Regions from separate parts of the Bacillus sp. FSL K6-3431 genome, predicted to be linked through region 1. Evidence: riboswitches for the same ligand, from Rfam matches in the RefSeq annotation. Region 1 holds a riboswitch; the other holds the start of a gene.
The links. Region 1 has a riboswitch for preQ1 ahead of MHB53_RS22625 (QueT transporter family protein). Riboswitches for the same ligand answer to the same signal wherever they lie in the genome.
Positions count from the first base shown of each region.

Region 2: it holds a riboswitch for preQ1, as region 1 does, so the genes downstream of both, queC (7-cyano-7-deazaguanine synthase QueC) here and MHB53_RS22625 (QueT transporter family protein) in region 1, are expected to answer to the same signal.

Region 1 is NZ_JBBOCT010000001.1:4,768,818-4,778,190, reverse strand. It holds gene MHB53_RS22640 (sigma-70 family RNA polymerase sigma factor) at 1-468, shown strand, start outside; gene MHB53_RS22635 (DUF4179 domain-containing protein) at 449-1,858, shown strand; gene MHB53_RS22630 (hypothetical protein) at 1,968-2,189, shown strand; PreQ1 riboswitch class I at 2,293-2,337, shown strand; gene MHB53_RS22625 (QueT transporter family protein) at 2,346-2,828, shown strand; gene MHB53_RS22620 (aldo/keto reductase) at 2,897-3,880, opposite strand; gene MHB53_RS22615 (hypothetical protein) at 4,136-4,522, opposite strand; gene MHB53_RS22610 (MATE family efflux transporter) at 5,362-6,708, opposite strand; gene MHB53_RS22605 (VOC family protein) at 6,826-7,203, opposite strand; gene MHB53_RS22600 (SDR family oxidoreductase) at 7,578-8,423, opposite strand; gene uxuA (mannonate dehydratase) at 8,399-9,373, opposite strand, start outside.
Region 2 is NZ_JBBOCT010000001.1:4,547,794-4,557,166, reverse strand. It holds gene MHB53_RS21875 (ABC transporter ATP-binding protein) at 1-27, opposite strand, end outside; gene MHB53_RS21870 (ABC transporter permease) at 42-623, opposite strand; gene MHB53_RS21865 (ABC transporter ATP-binding protein) at 922-1,704, opposite strand; gene MHB53_RS21860 (GNAT family N-acetyltransferase) at 1,744-2,628, opposite strand; gene MHB53_RS21855 (PepSY domain-containing protein) at 2,870-3,178, shown strand; gene queE (7-carboxy-7-deazaguanine synthase QueE) at 3,362-4,090, opposite strand; gene queD (6-carboxytetrahydropterin synthase QueD) at 4,083-4,565, opposite strand; gene queC (7-cyano-7-deazaguanine synthase QueC) at 4,552-5,232, opposite strand; PreQ1 riboswitch class I at 5,285-5,327, opposite strand; gene MHB53_RS21835 (GNAT family N-acetyltransferase) at 5,405-6,580, opposite strand; gene brnQ (branched-chain amino acid transport system II carrier protein) at 6,602-7,924, opposite strand; gene MHB53_RS21825 (amidase) at 8,116-9,373, opposite strand, start outside.

The DNA.
Region 1 (9,373 bases):
GATAGTGACAAGCTTTATCGAACAGCTTATCTATATGTTCGCAATAAGGACGACGCATTAGATGTGCTTCAAGAAACTACGTATAAAGCTTTCATTTCTATTAAACACTTGAAAAATCCGGAGTATTTCAGCACATGGCTTACTAAAATTCTCATTCGAACAGCTTATGATGTCCTAAAAAAGAAAAAAAGAAATGTTTTAACTGGTGATATATTTTTTGAAAATATTACCGAAAACAAAACAGATAAAATTGAATCTAGGATTGATATAACTAATGCAATATCTACACTAAAGCATGATTATCAATCAGTTATTATTCTTTTTTACTATCATGATTTATCCATTGCCAATATCGCGGAAACGATGGACAAACCAGAGGGGACAATAAAGCCCCATCTTCATCGTGCGAAAATGGAATTAAAAAAAGCGTTGAAAGGAGCGAATTACTATGAACAAGGAATGGCTTGATAAACAGATAAATGAAATTGAAGTGCCAAAGGAAGATGTGAGTTCCGTCATTGCAAAAGCAATATCAAATGGAAAAAAGAGTAAAACCAAAAAAAGGAAGATGAAATCTAGCTTATTTGTTTCAACAGCTGCTGCCTCTCTCTTCCTTGCATCTGGCTTCCTATTTACACCGATATCAAATGTATTAGCGAACGTACCATTGCTAGGTTCCATTTATGAAAACTTTACATCTCCAGTGGGAAATGAACTATATACGAATAACCTAATCACATCACTTAATGAAAAAGCCAGCAATAATGGTGTTGATATTACTATAACAAGTGCCTATTATGATGGGAATGTCATCGGTGTTACATTTAAAACGACCGGGAAAGATCTAACAATCAAACATATCGATGAGGGTAACCGCCCCGTATCGGGATATAGCTACCATTTATTTGATGGATTAGCTAAAAATCAATGGTCATCAAGTAGTACTGATTTAAAGGAGATGGAGGATGGTTTTATTGGGGCAGTCGAATTTTACAATCCAGATAAACAAATTCCCGCCAACTTTACTATCCCTCTCACTTTCACTTCGATGGCCGATATAAAAGGTAATTGGAAGTTCGATGTTCCTGTTAAACAAATTCCTTTTGAAAAAATATCTACCGTTTATGAAACTACATCAAAAGATGGTGATTATACTGTTAACATGAAATCTATTACTAAGGGAAAAGCTACGACAATGTTTGAGTACACTACCATTGTACCAATGCCCGGGGTAGTTGATGAAATAAACATAACTGTTTTTGATGATAACAAGAATAGGCTATCGAAAAACAGCACTGATCTATTAAACATGAATGAATTGAATGGAAAGGTAGAGAAATCGGTAAGAGAACTTTTCACAAGCAAAATTGATGAGAATGCCAATTATTTAATGGTTTATCCTGAAATAAAAAAAGTTGAAAAGGATACAATCAAATCATTGAATAGTCCTACCCCATTCTCGATTGAAAGCGATCGATTTGAATATAAGATAAACGTAAACAACATAGTAACGAACGAGGAAAAATTAACTGTAGATTATACCATTCAAAATATTAGCATGGACGATTTTAAAAAGGATATCATTCAGAACTTCGCCGATTTCATAAAAATAATAAAAACAGATGATATCAAAGTAGATAAGCAAAGTGAACTAATCGATGAAACGCTTGGCTTTACGATTCTCAGCGATCAAGCTAAACGAACGAATGAGAACGAGTTACATTTCCAATCTACTTTTATCATTGAGAACACTGATGATTTTGATTACGCTGATTATTCTCTTATGGTTCCATTTGGTACTTTAAGTTCAAATAATCCAATTAAAATGGAACCAATAAAAATAGATTTAAAACAGTAATAACTTTTTCTCACTTTCCTCTACTGGAAAGTGGTTTTTTTTCGAATTTTTCTATATTCCCACGTATATTTTTCATTATTGGTCCCAACCTACTCAGTAGGAGCTGATAATGATGCCAGATAAAAAACGGGACTTAGGGGCTAATTCTGACCCTCATTTCGACGGCAAGCAAGAAGGAATTATTAATGATTCTATAGGAACAGCTAGTAGCAAAATGGGTATAAGGATAGATATGAATAAAACAAATAATCCATTCCACCTAACCAAAACAAATAATGAAGATATGAAGGAGTTCGAACAACTGACAAGAGGAAAAACAGTAAGTGATTAATTAGCATTTGCACAGGGCTCTCCACTAAATGGAAGGTCCTTTTTTTATGCAAACCATTGACGTAACCACCTAATCTATTATACAATACCTCCTTGGGTCCATATACAACGTGGTTCGTAACCATCCCACGCAAAAAAACTAGGGAGAGATTTTTAAATGAAAATAAAAACACTTGTAATAAACGCTGTAATAGCGGCGTTATATTGTGCGATTTTTGCACTTATCGCACCATTCGGTTTCACTAACATCCAATTTCGTGTTTCTGAGGTGTTTAATCATCTTGTTGTTTTTAATAAAAAGTATATTTTCGGAATTGTGGCTGGCGTGTTTCTAACAAACTTATTTTCACCACTTGGCTGGTTTGATCTAGTATTCGGTGTAAGCCAATCGATTATTGCCTTATCCATTACAATTTTCTCCGCAAGATTCATTAAAAGTATGAGAAATCGGATGATATTTAACACACTCATCTTTACCTTTACGATGTTTATTATTGCGTTTGAATTGAATCTGGCACTTGGGTTTCCTTTTCTGTTCACATGGTTAACTGTCGCAATAGGAGAGTTTATTGTCATGTTAGTCGGTATACCACTGATGATTGCATTGAACAAACGCATCCATTTTGGAAAGCTAATTTAATAAAAAGTGGCCTAGGTTTCTGCTCTTATTATAGCAGCATACTTAGGCCGTTTTGTTTTTATTATAGATTAATAGGGACCTCTAATGAATGATTCTACATTTTCTTGATAAAATCTAGATATTTTATTCATTTCTATATCTGTAAAACTCTTTTCTTTTAATGCTTTTAGATTTTCATCAATTTGCCCGATGTTTCTAAATCCCGGAATAATACAAGATATTTTTTTTTGATCAAGTAGCCAGCGCAATGCAGAGGTTGCCATAGAATCCCTTCCTTTAGCAATCCATGTTAACTGTTCTGAAAGTTCAACCCCTTTTGCAAAGCCAAGACCAGCAAAGGTTTCCCCTACATTAAACGATTCTCCATTCTCATTAAATTTGCGATGATCGTTTTCTTCAAAAATATGATCTTTTGTAAATTTTCCAGTGAGTAAACCGCTAGCAAGTGGCAATCTGACAAGTATACCAACATCTTTTTTATACGCTTCTGGTAAAAGTGCTTCCAATGGTTTTTGACGAAAAATATTAAATATGACTTGTAATGTTTTTACATTATGGTTTTCCAAACAAAGCAAACCTTCCTCGACTGTTTCAACACTTACACCATAATTCTTAATTTTCCCTTCTTCTTGCAGACGATCAAGCACTTCAAATACTGCTCCATCTTTTAAAATATCAGTCGGTGGACAATGAATTTGATATAAATCAAGCGCTTCACGGTTCAAACGTTTCAAACTAGCTTCACAATATGTTCGAACAGCTTCATATGAATAATTTTCCTTAGATAAAATATCACCACTTCTACAAAACTTTGTTGCAATAAATATCTCGTCTTCCTTCCCTTTGGTCACTTTAGCTAACAGCTCTTCACTATGGCCATCACCATACACATCTGCAGTGTCAAAAAAATTAACACCTTGACCTATTGCATAATTCAAAGCTTTCAATGACTCTTGATCATTCGTTTTCCCCCAAGCTCCACCAATCGCCCAAGTACCAAAGCTTACCTCACTCACATTTATACCTGTATTACCTAGTTTTCGATACTTCATGGTTATGCCTCCTGAAATATTTGTATATTTTAATGATAACACTTACATTTTTCTTTATCCGTTGAATAAACAAAGTATTTAAACCTAACAGATCCCAAATCTACATGAAGTCAAAGTTTTAGAAATCCCCCGCGCTAGAGGGCATTTCCACATCAGCATAGATGCATCATGAAATTACTGTCCATTACACTCGGATACAAAAAACCGGCCTAAGTTTCTGCTTTTACTATTACAGCATACTTAGTCCGATTCATATTATTTACTAACGGCTGGAACTTCTTTGTTTAATATTTCAAAGAATTTGATAACTGTAAAATAACTTAATCCTAAATCGCCAAAGCCTTCCTTATACGCGGACACGATATCAACAGCAGAAGTCAACGGTTCCACTTGGTAGACTGAGATAACAATTTGGTTTTGTCTTACAGTTCCCTTTTTTTCAATTAACATTTCACCGCGATCCTGATCTACGTGGGTGATACTCCATCCCTTAAGCTTATTATTAACAACAAACGTTATTCGGTCCAATAGTTTGCGCTTACTTATTTTATAATAACGAGTTTTTAGGTTAGGATCTTTCGCTTTATCGCCTGTCTCCGTACTATTTTTCCAAAGACCAGTCAAGATTCTCACAACAGACATTTATTTATCCCCCCTTTATACGTGATTCATTTTTGTGCTATGTATATATGACCTTATTATATGACTATTTGTTAGTGTCTGTCCATGTTACAGAATAAAAACTTAGTATTTTCGTACACTTTCTTTTATTTAATCATATATTTTCTCTTTGATAGGAATATACAAGATTTCAAAAATACTTTGAACTACCTTTTTGAAGCTGAAACCAAAAACATTAAAAGGAAGGAGCTGTCCGATAAGTAGGAAAATCGTTAAAAAGGCTTTCTGCTGATTTTTCATCTTGCTCTGATTTAGAGAAAAATATCAGTTGATATTGGAGCGGGAGGGGGAGCAATTGACCTTGGGAGTGCCTTTTTCACAGTGAGCGGAAATCAGTAAACGTTCGATTTACCTTAGTCCTGCTCTTTTTGCAGTGAGCGGAAATCAGTAGACGTTCGATTTACCTTAGGCCTGCTCTTTTTGCAGTGAGGGGCAATCGGTAGACGTTCGATTTACCTTAGTTCTGCTCTTTTTGCAGTGAGGGGCAATCGGTAGACGTTCGATTTACCTTAGTGCTGCTTTTTTCGCAGGGAGGGGTCCAATGATCAGGTCGTGCCTTTTTCGCGATGAGTATAAAATTGAGAGGGTCTCCTAAAAAGCCAATTATATGCCTTTTTGGACACCCCCTTCCTTTATTAATAATTGAATCTTTCACCGACATAATCCAAAACCTACATCGAGGAACAAGGAGCTGGATCTTAGCCCACACGATGTGGGTCATATGGACGTTGCCACACGACGTGGCGATCTTAGCCGATATTCCTTTTTCATGTCTAGCTACTGCGCCTCCGCATTTCTGTTCATGTTACAAAGAAGCGTGTTTTTTCTAGCCAGCCTCTTGCTTTCCAACGTCTTAGCATTAGTACTCCCCGTAGCCATTCGTCTGCGATAAAGGCGATCCAGACTCCTAGTAGGCCCATATCAAAGTGTATCCCTAGTATGTATGCTAGTGGAACAGATACACCCCACATTGACATGATTCCTATATACACGGGAAACTTAACGTCACCAGCAGCTCTTAATGAATTAATTAAAACCATATTAAATGCGCGACCTGGCTCGAGTATGATAGAAAGTATAATTAAGATACTTCCAGTTTGAACGATGTCTAAATTGGATGTAAAGATGCCTAAGAGATTCTTTGAAAAAATAGACGCGACGATTGCCATCCCAAAAGCGAGGATAATTGCTTTTCTTAAACTATCCAAACCTCGTTTATACGCTTGCTCCAGTTCTTTAGCACCGATCATATGCCCCACAATAATTTGCGTTCCCTGCGCAATTGCCATTCCAAACAACATTAAAAACATTGTAACGTTTTGTACATAAACTTTTGAAGTAAGTGCTTCTGTTCCTAGCATTGCGATGAAAAAAGTGATGACCATTTGTGATGCGTTGTATGATAAATGCTCTCCAGCAGATGGAACTCCGATTCGTAATAAATTTTGAACATGTGCTTTTGGGACCTTCCATAACATTTGAAATGGAAATTCCCCTTGAACACGTTTAAATAATATAATAATTGCCGCAATGACCCCGATAAACCGACTAACAGCAGTTGAGATAGCGACACCTTCCACACCGAGAACTGGTAAACCAAATGGGCCAAATATAAATAAGTAGTTACCTATTACGTTGATAATATTCATGCCTATCGTCACATACATAATATCTTTTGTGAAACCATAAGAACGTACAATTGCTCCGATGGTCATAATGATCGCTTGAATAAAAGAAAAACCACCAACAATTTTTAAATAGATCCCTGCCTCGTCATAAAGTTCACTCGGTAAGTCCATCACTGCCAAGATTGGTTTATAAAAAATAAAGACCAGTAAACTTAATACCACACCAAAAAGTAAGTTCATTCCGATTGAAACAACCGCAATTTCTTTAGCAGTGCTATTTTTTTTGGCCCCAATACTTTGTGCAATTAAAACAGCTGTACCAGTTGAGATAAAACCAAACATAACTATAACAAGTGATAGTAGTTGATTCGATACACCTACAGCAGCAACTGATTGATCTGAATACTGCGATAACATTAATGTATCGGCATTACCCATTAACATATGAAGAAGCAATTCAATAAAAATTGGCCATGTTAATGCAAATAGCGTTAATTTCTTTTTTGTTACCTTACTCATAAGCTCTTATATCTCCTTTTAAAAAAGGCATCCACATGCCATGTATAAATCAGCTTACTTATACATACTGTTAGATGCCAACGTACTTACTGAACAATCACTGTCTTGTGATATTTACTATCCTAAATTCAACTCTATAATGTTTTGATCTGGGTCTAAACAGAAAATTTGTTTTAAACCACTTTTTGTGCCTGTATTTTCTATCACCGGAACATCGTGATTCCTTAAATAATCCAATGTTTCTTGATAATTCTGCACTTGAAGTGCGATATGACTATCTATTGTATTAATTTCATCACAATTTCTTAGCGTTTTAGAATGGGGGAATACAATTAAATGTATTTGCTGGGTTCCAATTTGATACCAAGCTCCCTCGAAATCGAAATTAGGACGAGGTAATTCTTGAAGCCCTAATATTTCGCCGTAAAATAATTTGCTCTTCTCTAAATTCGTAATCGCTATACTAAGATGATGCAGACCAAGTACTTTTATCAATGGTTTCATCACACCTTTTTTTGTATTTTTCTAACAAAAATCCATCGCTCTATATTATCACATTCATCTAATATAATCCGCAATAAATAGAAGCTTATAGATTAATATTTTTACAGGTCTTTTTTCTCTGCATTTCAGGCGTATTTCTATCCTTTTCATCGTTTCTGCAATCATGGATTTCACATAACAAATAAAATTGCCAAAGGAAGAATCCTTTAGCAATTTTTAGGTAACCTATTTTTTATTTCCCGCTTAACACTAATATCGCAAAAACATACAAACAGTTATCGTAGTAGCACCTGACACCCGTGCATACTGGTGTGTTTCAAGACAATTCAATATTTTTTTACTTTTGGGTATTTGCTGAAGGAAACTCACACACCAGAATAAGCCATAAATCCACCATCAACTGGCACACTGATTCCCGTTACAAATCCACTTGCTTCATCATTAACAAGCCATAATAAAGTGCCAAGCAAATCCTCTGGGTTACCCAGCCTCCTCATTGGAGTATGGGTTATAATTTTTTCTGTACGATCTGTATTTGATCCGTCAGCGTTTTTTAGCATGGCTTTATTTTGTTCAGTGAGAAAAAAGCCGGGTGCAATTGCATTGACACGAATGCCAGATTCCGCCATATGAACAGCAGCCCATTTCGTAAAATTTTCAATCCCGGCTTTAGCTGCACTATATGCCGGCACTTTTGTCATTGGGCTTGGTGCACTCATAGATGAAATGTTAATGATGGTTCCATTATTGCCAACCATTTTTTTCGCAAAAATCTGCGTAGGTATTAACGTACCAATAATATTAAGATTAAAAACAAACTCAAACCCTTCGAGTGTTAAATCAAAGAATGTATTGATGTCCTTATTACTTAAGTCATTTAATTGCAATATCTCATTTGTTGTCATTCCATCACGATGATTCCCACCTGCCGCATTAATTAAGATGTCACATTTTCCGAATTCGTTATATACAGCCTCTTCCGCTACTTTTACATTTTCCATATTTACAACATTGCACTCAACAGCTAGTGACGTTCCACCTTGGCGAATGATTTCATCTGCGACTTTTTTTCCTTTTTCGAAAGTCCGATTTAAAATGGCTACCTTCACACCTTGTCTAGCAAGTTCCTTCGCCATATAACTGCCAAGCACACCTCCTCCACCTGTAACGACTGCGACTTTTCCTTTTAACCGATCGTTGATTGGAAGCATTTTGTTCTCCCTTTCTTTAGGTTTTCTAGGTTGTCCCATATTCCCAATATATACATAATTCCAAGTGCGCGGTCATATAAACCGTATCCTGGACGAGCTTCCTCGTCCCATATCATCCGTCCGTGATCTGGTCGAAAATAGCCGGTAAAACCAGTAGCATGAAGAGCTTTGACGATTTCGACCATTTCAAGTGAACCATCACTATTTAAATGTGATCTTTCTTCAAAATCACCATTTTCATAAAGTTTGATATTTCTAATATGTACAAATGGCACACGATTCATTTCACAAAAATACCTCATTATTTCAGGTATATTATTTTCAGGATTGGCCCCTAATGAACCTGAACATATTGTAAGCCCATTAGATGGACTATCAACGAGTTGAATGATCCTTAGTAGATTTTCTTTATTTGTCACGATCCGCGGTAACCCAAATACTGACCAAGGTGGATCATCTGGATGAATCGCCATTTTTATGCCACATTCTTCTGCAACAGGAATTATCTTCTCTAAGAAGTACTTTAAGTTATTAAATAAATCTTCTTCAGTCACATCTTTATATAATTCAAATAAATCTTTGATTAACTTAAGCCTTTCCGCTTCCCACCCAGGAAGTGAAAAGCCATTTGCCTCTCCTTCCATCTTTCCAAATAAGACAGAAGGATCAACGGTTTCCACTTTAGCTTTTTCATAAGCAAGGACTGTTGAGCCATCAGCCAGAACCTTTGCTAAATCGGATCTAATCCAATCAAAAATAGGCATAAAATTATAACAAATTACCTTTACACCAATTTGCGATAAATTCCGAATTGTATCTATATAATTTTCGATATAATAATCACGAGTAGGTAGGCCTAACTTAATATCTTCATGAATATTGACACTTTCAATCACCTCAAGTTTCAAGCCATACTGCTCAATTTCCCCTTTAAGTGCCGTTATTCTATC
Region 2 (9,373 bases), 220 kb from region 1:
TTTAATTACATTTTGGAATTTAATCACACGCTTACCTCACTTCAACTATTTATTCCTTTTACGGTAAAACGATTTTGAATATACTTAAGTAGTAAATCAGCAATAATAGCCATAATAGATACTGCCACAGCCCCTACAATCACCATTGTCGAATTAGAACGGCTAATTCCTTGATTGATTAAAACACCTAAGCCTCCAGCTCCAATAAATGCTGCAATAGCTCCAATTCCAATATTCATAACCGTAGCAAGACGAATTCCAGTCATAATGAGTGGCATTGCGATTGGAATTTCCACCTTTACTAATCGTTGAACAGTCGACATACCGATTGCCTTAGCAGCATCACGAACATTTGGATTAACATCTTTTATACCTGTATAGGTGTTACGTATGATGGGCAGTTGTGAGTATAGTACAAGTGCAATTAATGCAGGCAAAAATCCTATTCCTTGGCCGATGAGAGATAGAATGGGGATCATCATTCCGAATAAAGCGAGACTCGGAATTGTCATAATAATTGATGCAATGCGAAGAATTGATTCTGCCAAATATTCATTGGTAGTTAAATAAATACCGAGAGGAACACCAATCAAAATGGCGATAATCGTTGCAATTCCAACCAACTGGATATGCTCCAAAGTGAATTGGAGTATTTCGTTATTGTTACGAGAAACATAGTCTATGATTTTACTTATGATGTGCACCTCCTACCATGTAAGCTTTAATATTGATAAAAATTAAACATCCCGACAGTCTATGATATCAACGTTCGACATATATTTCAACAGCTGTAACTAAACCAACATATATTCCAAAGCATTAATGGAATCATTTTCTAGAAAAAATAAACTCCTCTTAGTCAGCTTCACCTGATCAAGGGGAGTTGAAAATACAAATAGTTTCTATGATTTTACACTCATACTATTTTCTAACAGACAGCCATGGTCGATTTTCTTCCCAACGAACCTGTACACCTATCTGAAATGTTTCTGATAATAAATCATCTCTTACAACTTCTTTCTTCGGCCCAGCTGCCACTATTTTTCCATTATGAAGAAGTAAAACATGTGTAATTTCATTTACTAATTCTTCTATATGGTGTGTAACATAAATTAAGTGACATTTACTTTTGACTATTTCTTTCGTTAGAGCTAGAACTTCCTCGCGTGAAAGAATATCCAATCCAGAACAAGGTTCATCTAAAATCAACATTTTAGGACCACTCATCAGTGCTCTGGCAATCAGTACCCTTCTTTTTTCACCTTGGGACAATACTTGAAAAGACTTTCCCTTCAAATAATCTAACCGTAAACTACTTAATAAAAAATTCGCCTTTTGCCAATCGGTATCAGACACTTCCTCATATAGACCGAAGGAAGCAAACTTCCCGCTCACGACGAGTTCTTCTACTGTTTCATATTGCATGATATGAGAAAAACGATCTAATGAACTACTAACATAGCCAATTTCCTTGCGTAACTCCGGTAAATTCGTTTTACCAAATTCATTTCCTAATACCGTAACATCTCCTTTGGTTGGAAAATGATAGCCTGTCATAATATTAAGTAGAGATGTTTTTCCAGACCCATTTAATCCAAGTATTGCCCAATGTTCATCATGTTGTATATTCCAATTGATCTCACTTAAAATCACTTGCCCTTCTCTTCGCCATGTTACATCCTTAAAAGAAAGAACATTCTCCAACGAACTCCCCCCGATACTTAAAAATTAATATGTATTATGTTACGTGTGCGATGTTAAAGGAAATAACACATCAAAATCAATCGGCTCTTTAGATTTTATAAATAAGGTATCATCTTCCCAACATGCTGACGTATTCATTACCTTGTACTTTTTCAATTCTGGGATGAAATGAAAGTCAATCTGATGATCTCGTTTAGTAATCATTTTTTCTATGACATCATCCAAATTAATAGTGTTTTGGCTAATGATATCATAGATGTTCAACACACCCTCGTCTCTGCCGGCTAATACGATTACATCATCATCGACGAGGTAATAACGTTCTAAATAATCACAATAAGAATCGAGTGTTGAAGCGGAAAGTGGCCACTTATCATTCACAACACCAAAAAGATTCGAAACTGGCTTCCTATTTTCCATTAGTCTGGAAATAATCAATCGGTCGCTATCATTATTAGGATTTAACATTTGAATCTTTGCATTGTGGAGGACAACTTCTTTTGTGTCCATTGTATAATGCTTTTCAGTTATTTTCTTAAAACCAAATTTCGGATAAAATTGTAAAACTTGATCATTAGCAAATAAATAAAGAATATCACATTGATCTTCATAATCAGCGATTATCCGCTCCATCAAAAGTCTGGCTAACCCCCGATGACGATACTTTTTATCGGTCATCACCGTTCCAATTTGAATTGCTTTTTTCTGCTGATGATTAATGACTAAATCTAAAAAGCTGATCGATGCATTCGCAATAATTTTATCATCTAGTACATAGGAATATGGAATGTATCGATCATTAAAAAATCCAGCTTGATACCAAGATTCTAAATCCAACTGAAATATATCCTTTGATAATTGATTAAAGCTTTTTCGATACAGATCGTTGTGGAAATAATCACTAATAATTGTATGCTTCTTCATTATGTCACCCTAAGAAAATACAGTAATGTGTTAATTAACATGCACACTATTCCTTTTCTTCTTTTCAAATTGTATTTCATTATATTATAAAGGAAAACATTCCATATTAGGGGATTGATGCTCAGAATTGTCTAACTCTTTATCATTTAACAAAGGCTTGCTCCCCTAATTTTGCACCTATCATAGGCAGATGAATATGATATTAACTGACTATGATTATATATATAAAGGAGCATGCTTAATGAATAATAACCATTGGTATAATCAAAATCATTATTGGCATAACCAAGGATATCACCAACAACCTACTAATTGGTATAACCAAGAAGGATACCACCAACAACCAATTAATTTGCAGCGCAGAGTTACAATCCAAGAGGCAATGAATATAGCTGTAGAACGAGTTCCTGGCCAAATAGTTAAAGTGGAGCTAGATACTAAAATGGGAGCTTTAATATATGAAGTAGACATCGTAACACAACAAGGCGTCAAATATGAAGTAGAGGTTGATGTGAATACTGGCGAAATAATCAGCATAGAACTTGATTAAAAATGGTATCAGATAAGGCACTTTTACATTTATTATAGGCTTTGTTATATGAAGCTGTTAATATTTGGCTCATTTTATCTCTTGCTCCAAGGAACGATTAGGGATAGTTCCTTGGAGCAAGAGTATTTTTGTGCATAACACCTAATAAAAAATATGGACAATTTGAACAAGCTTTTTATTAGGCTATACGCCTCTCTTATTCCCCCATATATATGTATGTAATTGAGGAAGCGCCTTTACATGATTCATTTCCGGATCTGCGATGACTTTATTTATTAGCCATTCATACTTTTCTAGTAAGTTGGAGACTAGACTGCCATGATCAGAGGTGCTTGAATCGTCATTTCCTACCTGTAAAAAGAAAGGAATCATTGGATAGCATTGATGAACTCTTTTTGCATATGCAAAGTCTTCGTCATCAAAAACAACTACTTTTAAGCTAATACTTTGTGAAGTTGATTGCTGATTTAGCTTCTCTATAATCGTATCCAATATCTTAAAATCAGTCGACATTTTTGAACTAGGTGGTTTAGGAGAAATTGTTAATTCATCTATATCAAGAAACCATTCCTGCCATTTGCTACCCTGTGTTTCTAAACATGTTTTAATGTTATTGTTTTTCAATAACTGTACTAAATGAGTTAAATTTTTTAATAAGGCAGGATTCCCCCCGGAAATCGTAACAAAGGAAAAACCGTCACCACCAATTGACTTTAATTCTTCCCAAATCGACTCCGCGTCCATTTGTTTAATCATATCTTTGGCACTACCATCCCATGTAAAAGACGAATCACACCATGCACATGAATAATCACAACCGGCAGTCCGCACAAACATCGTCTTCTGGCCGATAACCATACCTTCTCCTTGAATGGTTGGTCCGAATATTTCCATCACAGGAATCTTACTCAATTTCCATCCACTCCCGTCTTGCTTCCGCATAGCTTGTGGGAGTTTCATATAAACGAACAAACTCGACTCTCACATCATGATACTGTTTTTGTCTATCCCCTTGTTGCAAAACTTCACTCATTTTCTCATATATCCACACAACGATATTTTCAGCTGTCGTATTCATTGGTGGCAATGATTCATTTAAATATTTATGATCAAGATGAATCTCTATTTCTGATTTCCAAATGTCCTTCATATCCCCAAAATCAATGACTAGGCCACGATCGTCTGCATATCCACTGATACCAAATACCACTTTGTACGTATGTCCATGCAGGTTTTTACATTTACCCTCATAACAATGCAAATGATGTGCGGAATCGAACGTAAATTCTTTACTTACTAGCACTCTTTTATGATGATACTTTAATTGTTCACGTTTAATATCCTCATCCATCTTCTGAAGTTTATCGACAATTCTAAAGCCATACATTATTATCTACCTCCTTCCGATTGATCAAGTAGTCGTCAAGTCCTTTTTTTCTCAGTATACAAGCAGGACACTTACCACAACCATCAGCAATTACACCGTTATAGCATGTCAGTGTTTTTTCCCTAATAAACTCAAATGCATCTAATTGATCTGCGAGTTCCCATGTTTCTTCCTTATTCAGCCACATTAATGGCGTGTGTATCACAAAGTCTTTTTCCATTGATAGGTTTAATGTAACATTGAGTGATTTCATAAATATATCGGTGCAATCTGGATAGCCGCTAAAGTCTGTTTCACTCACACCTGTAACAAGACTTTTAGCTTGGATTTGATGTGCTAATACACCAGCAAATGACATAAATAACAAGTTTCTTCCTGGGACAAAAGTGGAAGGTAATTCTCCATTCTCTCCACCTTCAACCTCAATTTCATCACGAGTCAATGCATTAGGTGCTAATTGATGTAAAAGGTTCATATCAAGAACATGATGCTTAATCCCAAGTTCTCGTGTAATTTTTTTCGCACATTCAATTTCTGAACGATGCCTTTGATTGTAATCAAACGTAACTGCTTCTACTTCTGCAAATCGCTTCATTGCCCAGAACAAACATGTTGTACTGTCCTGACCTCCACTAAATACGACGATTGCCTTTTCTTTTTTCTTCATCTGATAACTCCTTTTTCACAGAAAAAAACAGCACCTAAGAAAACGGTACTGTTTTTCCTTAGTTTTTTAGAGAGGGTAGCTAGAACCTCTTCCGTAAAGACGGATATATTTTTCTCTCTATCATCTTATCATAAGTTAATATTTTTGGTTACCCACATTCCTACAACATATATTAGAAAAAGTCGATCATATACGTTTGTCTAGATGGAATCATTGTTTCAAATCGCTCTATTTCTTCCTTTTCACCACTGAGCATACCTAAATTATGGAGTGTCGACGGGCGTTTATATCCTAAAAACATGGCCGTTAATGCTTGGATGCTACAATGTATGCCTGTTTCACCTCTAAAATCCTTCAGCATACATACATCCATCATACCATTTTCCAGTTTTATCTCGTAAACTCCTTCATTTTCAGGTAGGAACTCATCATCAACCTGTAGAATAATAGATTCCGTTGCATTTCCTTCTTCGATATGGAAAGGATATTTTTTCAAAAAAGGTAGTACATCTACAATTCGTGCCATACAAAAAGGAATATTCATTTGTTCAAACCTTGGTTCATCTAGTATAAAAGGAAGATGATCATTTTCTGGTACAGTGATCGTAACATTTTCCGCCATCGAATCATGATTTGCGATAAATTGATATAAAAGCTTCCATTCATTTAAAGAGGTAGAAACCATTTCCTTTACAGTCATCAGCTGATCTTTCACATGATAAATAATGTACCCTCCAGGATTGCCTGCCTCATTATATGCAACCGCTATTTGTGGCTGATCCTTTAATACACGCTGTTCCCACCAATTTTCGTCCCGACCGAGCATCCCATTATATTTTCTTGCATAATCCGTATAAATGGTATGCAGTAAAGGTATGTCAGCATCAATACGTCTCACTAATCCCTTCCCAGCCCAATTCCTTTTTAAATGATTAATTGGAATCTTATAATTACGATTCGAAAACGTCAATTCCCAACCGAATTTCCGATAAAAGGCTACGGAGAAGGGATGGAGATAAGAAACCGTTTGTCCAATTTCTCTCATATACTGAAGTGATTGCTGCATTAGTGCCCTAATGCTTCCTTGACGCCGATATTCTGGCCATGTAGCAACGGAGCAAACGCCCCCGACGTCAAATGATTCGCCGTTTATATAGCAAGTGAAAGGAAAAAGATGCAATTTGGCGGCCAATTTCCCTTCGACTATATGCCCCCAAATGACCTGATTTCTAAATTCCTCCACCTTCTTCTCGCGCTCTTCATCAGATAGCTTGTATTGAAATGCAAACTGAGATAATGCTACTGCTTCCTCATAATCGCCTTCTCCCAACCTTTTCAATTCTTTCATAGGGATGTCCTCCGATTTCAACTATTTTTTCTTTAGCTTATGAATAAGAATACCTAGAAATGCACCGACTATTGCGGGTACCAGCCAACCAATCCCTTGTTCATATAGTGGTAAAAAGGATAAGATATTTTCAACGATAGGGATGTTAATATCGGCAGCTTTCAGTCCATCAAAAATACTAACAATGACAGTCCCAATTAGTGCAAGTGAATAAACAATTGGCTCACGACCAAATAAATGATCAATAAATGACATCAACATCAGAACAATCGCTAATGGATACACGATCAGCAATATTGGAACGGAGATCTCGATTAACTTTGTAAGTCCAACATTAGCTACGAACATACTAAATCCGGCAAAAATGAAAACATACAACTTATAGGGTATTTTCGGCATTAGCTTACCGAAATATTGCGAGCATGCAGAAACAAGGCCAATTGATGTTGTCAAACAAGCAAAAATAATCGTAACTGCAAGTATCATTGTTCCAGACTGTCCATAGAGTACCTTCGAAGCAATTGATAAAATTGCTCCTCCGTTTTCCTGTAATCCGACTACTTCCATACTTGTTGCCCCAATATATCCAAGCGAAATATAAACGAGCGATAACCCGGCTGCTGCGATGGCACCTGCAATTATTGTTGCTTTTACAAGTGATTTACTCTCTCTTACCCCTTCATTATGTAAAGCATTGATAACAACAATACCAAACGCAAGTGCTGCGATGACATCCATCGTCAAATACCCTTGAACGAAACTTTCAAAAAAGGCATTGTCTACATACGAGCCAAGTGGAGCACCTATTTCCCCCATCGGTGTGATAAAGCTTTTTAAGGCAAGTAATCCAATGACAATAAGTAGAACTGGTGTTAGGATTTTACCAACTCGGTCAACAAGCTTTGTTGGATTTAACGCAAATAGAACGGTGATAACGAAAAACAGAATGGTAAACACCGCAAGCGTCCATCTCGAATTCTGTAATATTTCCGGCAAAAATGGTACGATCCCGATTTCATAAGAAACGGTTGCTGTACGTGGGATACCGAAAAATGGACCAATCGATAAATAAACAATAATTGTGAAAATAATGCCAAAGAGAGGATGTACTCGACTCGCGATTAACTCAAAGTCACTACCTGACTTTGCAATAGCAATAACAGCTAACAACGGGAGACCGACGCCAGTAATGAGAAAGCCAATCATCGAAATGATTATATTTTCTCCTGCCATCTGACCAAGTTCAGGGGGAAATATAATATTTCCTGCCCCGAGAAATAATGCGAACAACATCAGTCCTACTGTTATATTTTTCTTAATTGATAGTTTCTGTGAATAATTCATAGTGAAGACTCCTAAATATAATTTTGATAAGCATGCCTTCCATTATAAACATATTCACAGAAAAGTTGTCGTATATTAGCGAAAAGTCATGACAAATTATCTTCTTTTTATTTTCGAGTAAAATTTTCGCCGGTTATCATTTGGTGAATTTTTGAATATCCTCTCCTAAACTATTTACACTACAATGATACTCATAACAGTGGATTGCCTTTCATTCCAACCCATAAACTAGTCTGTTCAAGTTGAGCGGCTAGCTGCAACAGGCGTCTTTCTTCCCCTTTCTGTGCCATTACTTGAACGCCTAGCGGGAGACCTTCTTTTGATAAATGTACTGGAACAGAAATAGCAGGTTGTCCTGTCAAATTTGCAAGTTGAGTAAATGGCGTATACGTTAAACTCGGTAAAAACATGTCCCATATTAAGGATTGCTGTTGCTCACTTCCTACAGCCATTCTCATCTGCTCACGCAGTTGTTCTTGTTCCATTACGGTATGTGTTAATTCGCCAATTTTCGGAGCTGTAAATGCCGTCGCCGGTGTAATGTAGAAATCGTATGTTTCATGAAGTGTAGCCATTTTTGCCGCAGCAATATCCCATGAAGCAAGACTAGCTGAAAACTGGGAAGCGGACACTGATTTCCCAGCTTCATTAAGCAGCCATGTCTCAATTTCAACATCATCCGCTGTAATTGACCTTCCAATTGCTCGTTCTAATTGTTCGATTAATGTAGAAATTTCTCCACTATTCATAAGAAAATAATCCTTCATTAATTGAGTACCATCTACTCCATTTTCCTGTTCCACAACTATGTGACCTTCGTTTTCCAACCATGTCACTATTTTATTAACCGCAAATTCTGCCTCTTCAGAAACCCGTGTTCCAACAGGTGACTTTGTTGTAAATGCAATCTTTAAAGGCTTTTGAAATGATTCATTCAACGTCTTTATCGAACTACCAGTCAGTAACGGTGTCTGAAATGCCGCCGCTTGTTGTATGACTTGGAGAGCATCAAGCATGGCCGCACTATCCCGCACACTTCGACTGAGAACAAAATCGATGGAAGCACCTTGCCACTGACGACCAACCCCTGGACCTACTGGTGTACGTCCTCTTGTAGGTTTAAGGCCAAATAAACTAGAAAAAGATGCTGGGATACGGATCGATCCCCCACCATCACTTGCACCCGCCATCGGAACAATACCTGAAGCAATCGCTGCAGCTGCTCCGCCACTTGAGCCACCTGGTGAATAATCCGCGTTCCAAGGATTTCTCGAAGGTCCATAAAGCACTGGTTCCGTTATATTTTTCAATCCAAACTCAGGTGCATTGGTATGACCCGTGAATAAAAAACCAGCCTCGCGTATCTTTGAAACGAGATGTGAATCATGATCCGATATCACTGATTGAAATAATCTAGATCCAGAAGTAATTGGCTCATCCTTCAATGAT